3 regions of the Lysinibacillus sp. NPDC097195 genome follow, and region 2 is predicted to be linked to each of the others. Evidence: riboswitches for the same ligand, from Rfam matches in the RefSeq annotation. Region 2 holds a riboswitch; each other region holds the start of a gene.
The links. A riboswitch is a leader RNA that binds a small molecule or an ion and turns the genes downstream of it on or off. The one in region 2 is predicted to bind lysine.

Region 1: linked by a shared signal. The riboswitch ahead of ACIQXI_RS01280 (aspartate kinase) and the one ahead of ACIQXI_RS19540 (cysteine hydrolase family protein) in region 2 are both predicted to bind lysine.
Region 3: linked by a shared signal. The riboswitch ahead of ACIQXI_RS05520 (transporter substrate-binding domain-containing protein) and the one ahead of ACIQXI_RS19540 (cysteine hydrolase family protein) in region 2 are both predicted to bind lysine.

The regions. Positions count from the first base shown of each region.
Region 1 is NZ_JBIWDP010000001.1:256,484-260,738, forward strand. Features, by position in the region: gene uvrC (excinuclease ABC subunit UvrC) at 1-648, shown strand, start outside; lysine riboswitch at 756-934, shown strand; gene ACIQXI_RS01280 (aspartate kinase) at 1,038-2,270, shown strand; gene ACIQXI_RS01285 (YslB family protein) at 2,428-2,862, opposite strand; gene ACIQXI_RS01290 (succinate dehydrogenase cytochrome b558 subunit) at 3,133-3,741, shown strand; gene sdhA (succinate dehydrogenase flavoprotein subunit) at 3,814-4,255, shown strand, end outside.
Region 2 is NZ_JBIWDP010000006.1:37,799-42,053, reverse strand. Features, by position in the region: gene ACIQXI_RS19545 (APC family permease) at 1-1,118, opposite strand, end outside; gene ACIQXI_RS19540 (cysteine hydrolase family protein) at 1,132-1,848, opposite strand; lysine riboswitch at 2,010-2,195, opposite strand; gene ACIQXI_RS19535 (MFS transporter) at 2,444-3,652, opposite strand.
Region 3 is NZ_JBIWDP010000001.1:1,067,144-1,071,398, reverse strand. Features, by position in the region: gene ACIQXI_RS05530 (amino acid ABC transporter ATP-binding protein) at 1-552, opposite strand, end outside; gene ACIQXI_RS05525 (amino acid ABC transporter permease) at 565-1,290, opposite strand; gene ACIQXI_RS05520 (transporter substrate-binding domain-containing protein) at 1,562-2,416, opposite strand; lysine riboswitch at 2,536-2,721, opposite strand; gene odhB (2-oxoglutarate dehydrogenase complex dihydrolipoyllysine-residue succinyltransferase) at 3,088-4,255, opposite strand, start outside.

The DNA of each region.
Region 1 (4,255 bases), on a different contig from region 2:
GAAGCATTTGATAATAGTCATATGCACGGGACGGATGCAGTATCAGCAATGGTTGTCTTTATAGATGGTAAACCTGCTAAAAAGGAATATCGTAAATACAAAACACGAACTGCTGCAAAGCATGACGATTACGGGGCAATGCAAGAAGTTATTCGTCGCCGCTACACGCGGGTATTAAAAGAAGGTTTGCCACTACCTGATTTAGTGCTAATTGATGGTGGTAAGGGACAAATGGAAGTGGCACGAGAGGTGCTAGAAGATGAACTAGGTCTTGTCATTCCAATTGCGGGCTTAGCGAAAGATGATAAGCATAATACATCACAGCTGTTATTTGGTGATCCGCCAGAAGTGATTGGATTAAAACGAACGAGTGACGGCTTTTATTTACTACAGCGCATTCAAGACGAAGTACACCGTTTTGCCATTACGTTTTTACGTCAACAGCATGAGAAAAATGCTATTCAATCAGTTCTTGATGGTATTGAAGGGATTGGGCCAAAGCGCAAGCAACAATTATTAAAGCATTTTGGCTCTGTCAAAAAAATTCGTGAGGCAAGTGAACTTGCGCTACAAGAAGCGGGGATGCCAGCAAACTTAGCCAACAGCATATACAGTTATTTTCAGCAACAGTCATTGTCAAAGGATTAGACATATGCTATGGTTGAGGTAGATTGTAGAAATGGCAATGTAGTCATGTTCTACCATGCCCAAAGGAATACCTTCCTAAGGGTAAAAATTAAATATTCACTATTATAAGTGATGATAGAGGTGCAAGATTCAATAGTAACACATTGGAGGATGGACAAATCCAGTGATAATGTGTGAAAGGGGAGCTTGCCGAAGTGAAGTATTGTTGTTTCCGATACTTTGCTGGTTTTGCATTTAATAGATGTAAGACTGTCGAATCTTGACGTTTCGGAGAGCTATCACACATGCGCAAGCTATTTTATTGTACATGTTGCAGGCAGCTTTCACGTTATGTGAGGGCTGCCTTTTTGCTGTTCTAGAGACGAAACGATAAAAGGAGAATGATGAAGATGAGGAGTATTGTACTGAAATTCGGCGGGCCAGCGATTGCCTCAACCGAGCGTATTCAAGAGGTCGCTAACATCGCAATAGCTAAAAAAGAGCTTGGTTATCATGTAGTAGTGGTAACTGCTGCGATGGGACGTACCGCAAAAGAATTAGCGAAAACGGTAAGAGAAATATCAGATGAGGCTTCAAAACGAGAGATGGATGTACTGCTGTCGACGAGTTCCCAACTTTCAAGCGCACTTTTTGCCATTGCTTTACAGGAGGCGGGCCATGATGCAGTGTCATTAACGGGCTGGCAAGCTGGTGTGCAGACGGATGCCAAACATTTTCATGCTCGTATCGACGATATCGATGTACGTCGCATGCAAGAGCATATGAAGCAAGGGCAAATTGTAGTCGTTGCAGGAGAACAGGGGATAAATGCCGCACACGATATTACCACACTTGGTAAGGGTGGAGCTGAAACAACAGCAGTCGCTATAGCGGCGGCATTAGAAGCAGAACGTGTAGATATTTATACAAATGTTGATGGCGTTTATACTGCAGATCCTCGATATATTGAAAAAGCAAGAAAATTAATGGAGATTTCATATGATGAAATGCTTGAGTTATCTCATTTAGGTTCACATATTTTACATCCGCGGGCAGTGGAGCTCGCCAAGAAATTTAAAATCCCGGTTATTATCCGTTCGAGCGTAGATGAGATAGATGGTACTTTATTGAAGGAGGAAGTTGTAATGGAGAAAAATTTAATTGTACGTGGTGTTGCTTATGAGTCGGATGTCATTCGCCTTACGATTGGTTATGATACATACTCCACTGCATCATTAGCAGATATGTTTGCGATATTGGCAGAAAATCGCATTAATGTAGATATAATAGTACAAGCCATTATTGAAGGTGTGAAGCCATCCGTATCGTTTACTATTTTAAAAGAAGAATTTGCTGATGCTTTACGTGTACTAGAAGATAGCAAATTGTCACTCGGTTTTAGTTTTGCTGATTTTGAAATTGGTTTAGCGAAAGTGTCCATTATAGGCTCAGGTATGGCATCAAATCCAGGAGTGGCCGCTCGTATGTTTGACCGTTTACGCCGGGAGGATATAGCAGTGAAAATGGTTAGCACATCGGAAATTAAAGTGTCGGTTGTAGTGCCACAAGACGAGATGATTCGCGCTGCAAACGCCTTACATGACGAGTTTAATTTAGCAGAGGACATTCTCGAAAATTCATAAACATTATGAATAGGGAATACCACCTTGGCGATTCTATCTTATGTGTTATTTAGTATGAATTAAATAGCAGTGATTCCGGCAGAAAAGCATAAAAAAAGTAGAAAAAAGTGTTAGATTGATTGCAGCCAATCTAACACTTTCTCTCTGTTATCCTAGTTTATTCATTTGGTATTGTATGCATAATGCGTTCTTTAACATCCCATTTAACTGTAAACGTGATGAGCTGTTGCTTTTCACGCTTCTCATCATAACATTCAGTGAGGTAACCTTTTGCTTGTTGGATTTGTTCAGCAATAAAACCTGCTTCTAATCTGAAACTGCGATTATGAATTTGCAATAGTGTCGGTTCATTCGTTAAGTGGAAAATACGTCCATCTCTAGATTCCTTTGTTAATTCAAGAGTACCCCAGCTCGCATCTGCGAAAAATGTGATAAGTTCCTCTTGACTTTTACAAGGAAACTTCCGTGCAAGTTCCTTTCCAGCCCAATAAAGTACGTCATTTTCATGTTTACCGAGAATAGAAGATAGGATGTGATCACGGATTAACTCATATCCAAATGATGAGATTGTATTAGATGGATTATTTAACATAGAAATCCTTCTTTCTTAGAATTTTCTTATAATAGCGCCGATAATGTAAAGATAGAGTTTTCGAGAAAAAACGACACGTTATGTACTAGATTGCTTCTATAATAAGGGCTAGCAAAAACTCTATGTTACCTTGACGCTCGTAGCTCTTGAGAGTACAATAAACATGTCATAATATTGTACCATGATGAAATACACAGTCAATGGAGTATCATTTACAAAATGGTGACGACTTTTGGTGTGCTATTTTAAGTACTAAGGGGGGTAACAGTCTTGTCGAAAGATCGAGAGTTTTTATGGCGTCGCTTACATTCTCTACTTGGGATCATTCCAGTAGGTCTGTTTTTAACGATGCACCTATTCATTAACTTTACAGCAACAGGCGGAGCAGAGAGTTACAATGATGCTACCGCAGTAATGGAAAAAATTCCATTTCTTATCCTAGTCGAGTGGATTGTCATCTACATTCCATTAATGTTCCACGCATTTTATGGTGTGTACATTGCATTCACAGCAACACCTAATACGGGGCGTTTTAGCACATACCGTAACTGGATGTTCTCATTACAACGCTTCACGGGTGTATTTTTAGTAATCTTCATTGCATGGCATATTTTCCAAACTCGTATTCAAAAAGCGCTTGGTACACACGTTGATTACGACATGATGGCAAATATCGTTGCGAATCCATTTATGCTTGGATTCTACATTGTTGGTATTATATCAGCAACGTTCCACTTAACAAATGGTTTGTGGTCATTCTTAGTAAGCTGGGGTATTACACAATCACCACAGTCTCAAAAGATTGCTACTTATGTAACAAACATTCTTTTCGTAATTTTAAGTGTAGTTGGTGTGGCTGCTATTTTAGCTTTCGTTTAATTTAATATAATAGAAGCTACTATAAGAGTGCATGCAATCATTGCAATTTTTTAAGAGGAGTGAGAAATAATCATGGCGAAAAGCAAAATAATTGTTGTCGGCGGCGGTTTAGCTGGTCTGATGGCAACGATTAAAGCAGCTGAAGTTGGTACTGAAGTTGATTTATTCTCATTAGTTCCTGTAAAGCGCTCACACTCTGTATGTGCGCAAGGCGGAATTAATGGTGCCGTAAATACAAAAGGTGAAGGGGATTCTCCTTGGATTCACTTTGATGATACAGTATATGGTGGGGATTTCTTAGCGAACCAACCACCAGTTAAAGGTATGTGTGATGCAGCTCCTGGTATTATTCACTTAATGGACCGCATGGGTGTAATGTTCAACCGTACACCAGAAGGTTTACTTGATTTCCGTCGTTTCGGTGGTACGTTAATGCACCGTACAGCGTTCTCAGGTGCAACAACTGGTCAGCAATTACTATATGCATTGGACGAGCAAGTTCGTTCTCATGAAG
Region 2 (4,255 bases):
ACAAACATAAATCCTGTCAGGCCACCAAAGTTCATTAATTCTGCTACGAAATTAGCTGATAAAAACAGTGCTCCTAAAACACTAATCGCACACATTAATAAAATATTATAGACGGGTGTTTGATATTTTGGATGTAAGTGTGTGAAAAACTTTTTCGACAGCACTTCATCACGCCCCATACTAAACATTAAACGAGATGCACTGGCTTGGCCTGTTAAACCAGCTGTCACTGTCGATACAATAATCGCAACCGTGTAAAGCGTTGCAAGAACGGCACCACCGGCTTTTTCTGCTATATCAAATAAAGCTGTATCAGCTGAGCTAAAGTTGGTCACATCCGGCCATACGAGTTGCGCTACATACGCTTGCCCAATAAAAATAATTCCTCCGATTAAACAAGCTAAAATCGCTGCCTTCCAAATATCATCTTTTGGATTAACGGCTTCTTCAGAAAGTGTTGTAATCGAATCAAACCCTAAAAACGAGAAGCAGGCCATGGCGGCGCCAGAAATAATGGCAGACATCACGAATTTTTCATCGTTAAAGAACGGCACAATCGAAAAGAACGACGTACTACTTTCCCCACCGACAATTGTCTTCACACAAAAAATGATAAAAATTACGACAATAATGCCCATAAATAGCACGAGAATTTGATTGGTTTTCGCTGCGATACCAATACCTAAAATATTCACAATCGTAATAATACCTGCAATGAATAACACCCAAGCCCAATACGGAATAGATGGTATTAGTGCATTCGCATATGACGCACCGACCATAAAGACAATGAGTGGTACTAAAACATAATCCATAAACATTGCCCATCCTGCAAAAAATCCTAAATGCGGATTAATGGCACGCTGTGTATAGGTATAAGTCGACCCTCCATTCGGAAAGACCGCAGCCATTCGACCGTAACTATAGGCAGAAAACATCATAGCTACCATCGCAACCAAGTAGGCTAATGGCAACATCCCGCCTGTAGATTCTGCTGCAAAGCCATAAATATAAGCAGGCGCAATTGGCGTCATAAAAGCAATACCATAAATAACTAAATCTTTTAATGTTAAAACACGTTTTAACTGTGGTGTATGATCATTGGCTGTTTGACTCATAGTCTATTTCCTCTCAGACATTCACTGATTCACGTTTAGCTAGTTCCGCTGTTACTAAATCGATGACTTCATCTGTGCTCATCACTTGGCAATAAATTTGATTCATAATCATAATTTCAGCATCATGAAGCTGTTGTGTTGCCGCTGCACATGCATCTTCAACTAAAATCACTTCAAAGCCTGCATCCGCTAAGCTTCGTACTGTTGAAGCAACACATTGATCTGTGACAACGCCTGTACAAACGACTGTTTCAATGCCCATATTGCGCAATAAAAATTCATAGTTCGTGCCACTTAATACACTATCTGTCGTTTTATTGACAACAATTTCATCAGCAAGAGGCGTTAATTCTTCGACCATCTCCGCCCCTGGATCACCGATTGGCAATAAAATATTGTTCCAGCCTGGACGGCGTTGAACAGGAGAACGGTCTCGTCCATCTTTATGATGACAAGCAATGCGTCCAAAAGTAACTTCTAATTGATTCGTACGGAAAAATTCTAAAAGCTTTTTATTGTTCGGAATCGTTAAATTGTCGATACGATCAAAAAAGTATGCCCACTGCTCAAACATGCCCTTTTCTCTTGCCACTTGCGCATCTAACCCGTCACGGCTAATAAACTGATGTTGCATATCGACGATAAGTAATGCTGTTTTATCTGGGTTCACATTGATTTTTTGACCGTCCGTCGGTAAAAATTCATAATATAAAGTTGATGTATTATCCATAATAATTCCTCCAAAATACCTCTTATTCCGAATTGCCTAGACAAATAAAAAAACAGACTCTTTGTGCAAAAGAATCTGTCTAACACAAAAAATGACCTACTCATTTTAAAGCTAGAAACTAAAAATGAATGGACCATTTAAAATTCCCCACTGTTTGTCTAAACAGAGATAGCACAACTTCATAAACAGCTATGTTTATGAAGACAGTCCTGCAACTATTCGCTACAGACCCAGCATATGATGGCGAGAACTCACCATACACTTCGGCGACATTTCCTTCTACCTAACCTCTACGTCTTCTCGGACTCCATTAGGTACTGTTAAACTGTCGCGCCTCTACCTCACTATCGGAAAAGTGAGGCATATTTAATTGTTTGAAATAATTATAGTATTGTGTTTTTTCTATGTCAACCTTTAATTTTACTATATTTTATAAGGTTTACCTTATAAAACTTCAAATAAATAACATTAAAAACATTTTTACACAATAACTTTTGCATGTACTATTCCATTTTACCGATATATGCATTTAACAAGCGACTGAACATTAAGAGCATAAAAAACCACCAATTCTATAATTGATGGTCGTACTTCATTATATCGTTTCGCTTACATTCCCTACATGCTCTTTTTTTAGCATCAGCATGACGATAAAGGAAATGCAATATAACCCTGCTAAGTAAAGCATCGCAACTTTCATATCATAGCTTTGTAAAATATAGCCGACTAGGATTGGAGAGAAACCACCTATCGCTCGACCAAAGTTAAATATTGTGTTTGTTGCTGTACTGCGAATTTGTACAGGATATAGACTACCAATCAGCGCACCATATCCGGCGAACATCCCATTTGAGAAGAAGCCGACAATTGCACCACCTATTAGCACACCTGCACTACCAGTAGCATAAGAGTATAAGAATACTGCACACGCTGAAGCAAGAAGGAAGATACCAAAGGCACGCTTTGCACCAAATCGATCTAAAAATATACCAAAAGATAACATCCCTATAATCATACCTACCGCTGTACTAATTGTCCAAAGAGCAGAGCCAGAAACAGATAAACCTTGTGACTGTTGCAACATTGATGGTAACCAGATCATTAATCCGTTATAACCGGCAATTTGCACCGTCGCCATGATGATTAAAGAAATGGTTGTAATCGCTGTTCGTGGCGTTTCAAACAATTGCACTAACTTGCCCTTTTCAGCTTTTTTACTAGCTTTTTTCTGTTTCTGGGCAGCTAGCCACTCAGGTGATTCATCTAAATTTTTTCTAACGATAAAGGCAAAAATAACGGGTACTACCCCTACAAAGAATAATGCTCTCCAACCTAAAGTAGGAAGAATGATAGCACTTAGTAATGCGGCTAAAATAACACCATATTGCGCGCCTACACTAACATATGAAGATGCACGCCCTTGTTTATTTTTCGGCCAAGCTTCAGCTACAAGTGCCATCCCAATACCGTATTCTCCTCCGGCACCAATACCTGCAATAAATCTAAATAGATATACTTGTTCAATACTTGTCGCTAATCCAGTTAAAGCTGTACCTATTGCAAACAAGATTACGGTATAGGTAAAGACCTTTACCCTACCATACTTATCCGCTAATATCCCGAAAATAATGCCTCCTAAAAGCATCCCTACGTTCGTGATGGAAGAAATAAGTCCTCCCGTTGCTAAATCAATGTTAAATTCGGCAATAATCATTGTCATCGCAAATGAGATAAACATGATATCCATGCCTTCTAATGTTAAACCTGCTACCGATGCGACCACGGTCTTTTTTCGATAATCCATTCTTCTATCCTCCAGTATGTTCTAGATGAAAATAAATCTCTTTTATTTACGAATGAATGGATGTATCTATATAAATATAACGTTTCCATTCTCCTTTTAAGCCTCACTGGACTTCCTTTAAAAGAGGTACGTTAGTTGTGTACTCACAGCTAAATGGCAAAATAAAAGCCCTTTCGTCCAAACAGACAAAAGGGCATGAATAAGCGAAGATATTACTTACATAATAACTTAAAATTCCATGTATCCCTTGTCAGCCTCTCTGGACCGTATTAAAGGTTAATTATTTCAAAAGATATTCTAGCAAAATTATCTTTATTTTCATACAAGAAAATATTGGTAAAAAATGCACAAAGTGATGTCTCGTAAGGCTTGCAGTGCTTCTAAATAAATTTTTACAGTGGCTCCTATAATATGCAAAACTTATTTTCTTCCTGCTTTCAAACATTTCCCTAAGAGCACAATTTGCTGTCACAAGTAAACTTTTCCAGATGCAAATTACGATAAAAACATCAATTTCACTGCTAGCAATTTACAAGTAAATGGGCGGCACGTAACGGCACACTGTACGGACTTCTTCAGTCTTTCACTCCCATTGTTTTTCAC
Region 3 (4,255 bases), on a different contig from region 2:
TAGCTGACGCATTACTTTTAATACTTCCCCAACCATTTCAGGATCTAGTGCGGATGTTGGTTCATCGAATAACATCACATCTGGATTCATCGATAACGCGCGGGCAATTGCAACACGTTGCTTTTGACCACCAGAAAGTTGTCGAGGCTTTGCATTGACGTATTGATCCATGCCGACAATTTTAAGATACTTCAAAGCTGTTTTCTCTGCTTCTTCTTTCGAACGTTTTAATACTTTTACTTGACCTACAGTACAATTTTTCAAGACATTATGATTATTAAACAAATTAAACTGTTGGAAAACCATACCTAAATGAGTACGATAAGCTTGAATATTATGCTTTTCGTCTAAAATATTTTCCCCTTTATAAATAATTTCTCCGCCACTTGGTATTTCAAGTAAATTGATACAACGTAGAAGTGTAGATTTTCCGGAGCCTGATGACCCGATTAAACAAACTACTTCTCCCTTGTCCACTTTAAAATTCACATCTTTTAACACTTGGTTACGTCCAAATGATTTACTTAAATGTTCAATTTGAATGACTGCCATTTGTTCGTCCCCCTAATCAATTTCTTTCAGTTCTTTTTGGTAAGCATCCGGTCCATCAAGACGTTTTTCAACATAAAGTAAAATTCTTGATGCCGTAAATGTCATAATAAAGTAAAGCACACAAGCTACAAAGAAAGATTCGAAATAGCGGAAGTTATTCCCTGCAATCGATTTTGTTTGGAAGTATAATTCCGTTACCCCTATCACGTTTAAGACAGCCGTATCTTTAATATTCATAATCAATTGGTTACCTGTAGCAGGTAAAACATTGCGTGCCACTTGTGGTAATACAACATTCATCATAATTTGTACATGTCCCATACCAATGGCTGAAGCAGCTTCGTATTGACCTTTATCGACTGACACAATCCCACCGCGTACGATCTCTGCCATATAAGCTCCCGTATTAAGCGAGACGACTAAAATCCCAGCTGTAATAAAGTGCATATCGATGCCAAAAGCAATATCTAGTCCGTAATATACTACCATTGCTTGTACAATCATTGGTGTACCACGGAAAAATTCAACATAACAAGTCAGTATAAAATTTATACATTTTAATCCATAATATTTTATACCTTTTTTACGAACTGGAATGGTATGCATAATCCCAATAAAAAATCCGATGAATGCACCAATAATTGTACTAATTATGGAAATAAGTAATGTATAATACGTACCCCGTAAAAACATTTGCCAGTTGTTTTCTATAATCGAAATGATCCAATCAAAACTCATGATGTTCCTCCTAACAACGTTTGTTGCTTGATATCAATTATGTCTTAGCGAAATCATCTCTTCATTTGAATTTTTAGCTTTGTTCAAATTATGTGACATACTTCTTAGACATGCGTTATTCACATTGATTTCCTCACTGAATTAACGAATTTTTACTATAGAGGCTGCACTCAACTCCAACCATATTTTTAACAATACTTAGATACGAAAAAATAGCATACTCGTAAATTATCAGTATACTATTCTTTCGCATTAAGACAGCTCCTCTATCTTACTGCGCTGCCGGTTGTTGTAAAATTGCTTCTTCCATAATTTTTTGACGATCATCTTCGGAAATGCCTTTTAAGATTTCATTAATTTTATCTAAACTTGCATCACCTTTACGTAAACCTACTGCAATCGATGTATTTGAAATATCTGTATCAAATCCTTCTTCAAATGATACAAATGTGAATTTATCGTTTGCTGCAGCGGCAGAAATTCCTTCTGGACGTTCTGCTACATAGCCATCAATTTTTCCAGCTTCTAGCGCTACACGCATTGCAGCGAAGTTTTCCATCGCTGTTTGCTTCTTTACACCTTTAATTTGATCAATCACATTATAGTTAGATGTATTTAACTGTGATGTTACTTTTGCATCTGAGAAATCTTGAATTGATTTAGCATTTTCAAATTTGCTACCTTTTTGAATCACCATAACAAAATCAGAAGTATAGTAGTTTTCTGTGAAATCAATTGTTTGTTTACGTTCTTCTGTTGGAGACATCCCTGCTACAATTGCATCGATTTTTTTCGACTGTAGTGCTGGCACTAAACCGTCCCATTCCAATTTAACAATGACTAATTTTTTCCCTAATCCATCAGCGATTTTTTTTGCCATTTGTACATCGTAACCGCCTGCATACTCTGCATTATCGGCAATTTTCACTGCACCATTTGCATCATCTTGCTGCGTCCAGTTAAACGGTGGATAGCCTGCCTCCATACCGATGCGGAATTCTCCACCTGTTTCTTCACTCACAGCATCGCCAGCTGTGTTGTTCTCTTTTTTGTCGCCAGCACCACAAGCCGCTAGCAAAATTGCTGTCATTGCCGTTAACATAAATAGCAACCATTTTCTTTTCATCTAAAACTCCCCTTTTCTGTAAAAAAAATAAAGCAACTGTACAAAAAAAGACCTAAGTTGTGAACTTAGGTCTTACCTTTAATTGACAGTTGCCCAAATCCTCACTATAATTTCCATGTTTCCGAGATAGCACAACCTAGTAAACTGGAATTAGATTTACTAGGACAGTCCTGCACTTATTCACTGCAGACCCAGCATAAAAGTACGAGCTCCTTTTATACTTCGGCGATATTTCCTTCTCCATTACGTCTTCGCTTGCTTATACTCAGCAATGGACTAATAAATACCGCGCCTCTACCTCACAACTACAAAAGTGAGGTTTGTTTATTTAATTGATAAATAGATATTACTATAAAGCTAGCATATTCGTCAAGATAGTTTTATCATTTTTCTGACTAATGACAACATTAGGTAAATACCTTGCCTCCATACGACTATTTCCTTGAGAATTAAAGCATTCACGGTGCTGAATGGATAGCAATAATGCATAAAATATTATGATAAAAAGCATTTATGCTAATACTTATGATTCGTATATAGTGGAATATAGTATACTTTAGTACCATTAAGTCAATTAGCTTTCACCATACATTTTTTTGGCCAGTAATCGCATCGGAAAAAACCCTGCAAAACAGTTATGCTCGCAGGGTTTGAATAGATAATTTATAGAATTAAGAATTTAATAATAAATCTTCTGGATTTTCAAGTAATTCTTTCACTGTTTTAAGGAAGCCAACAGAATCTTTACCATCAATAATACGGTGGTCGTAAGATAGTGCTAAGTACATCATAGGGCGAATTTCTACTTCACCATTCACTTCTACTGGACGTTTTTTAATTGAGTGCATACCTAAAATTGCGGCTTGTGTACCGTTCATAATAGGTGTTGACATTAATGAACCGAATACGCCACCATTTGTAATTGTGAATGAGCCACCTTGAAGATCAGCTAATCCTAATTTTTTATCGCGTGCTTTTTTCGCTAAGTCAGCAATTGAATCTTCAATTTCAGCAAAGTTTTTACGATCAGCATCACGTACAACTGGTACTACTAAACCTTCTTCAGTTGATACAGCTACACCAATATCAAAGAAGTTATTTAAGTGAATTTCATCACCAACGATTTGAGCATTTACGTAAGGATACTTTTTAAGTGCCGCAACAACAGCTTTTGTGAAGAATGACATGAAACCAAGTTTAGAGCCAGTTGACTCAAAGAACTGATCTTTTTTACGTGAACGTAATGCCATAACGTTTGTCATATCTACTTCATTGAAAGTTGTCAGCATTGCAGTTGATTGTTTTACTTCTAAAAGACGTTTAGCAATTGTTTGACGACGACGGCTCATTTTTTCTACTGTCACACGTGAATCGTCAACAGCAACGACTGCTTGTGGTGCTGGTGTTGCTTGTGCTTTTGGTGCTGCTGGTGCTGTACCGTGAGCTGCAACATCTTGTACACGTACACGTCCTTGTGGATCTACTGGAGATACCGCTGCTAAATCAATGCCTTTTTCACGAGCAAGTTTGCGCGCTGCTGGTGAAGCAATGACACGCTCGCCAGAAGTTTCTTCTACAACTGGTGCTGCTGGTGTTGGAGCTGCTACAGCTTGAGCCGCTACAGGAGCTGAAGTTGCTTCCACTGGTGCTGCCGCTGCTGGTGCTGCTGCAGCGCCTTCGCCAGCTTCTACAACTGCAATTACTTGACCTACAAGAACAGTATCGCCTTCTTCAGCTAAAATTTGTGTTAAAACGCCAGCTTCTTCAGAAATGATTTCAGCATTTACTTTATCTGTCTCAAGTTCAACGATGAATTCACCTTTTTCCACGCGGTCGCCC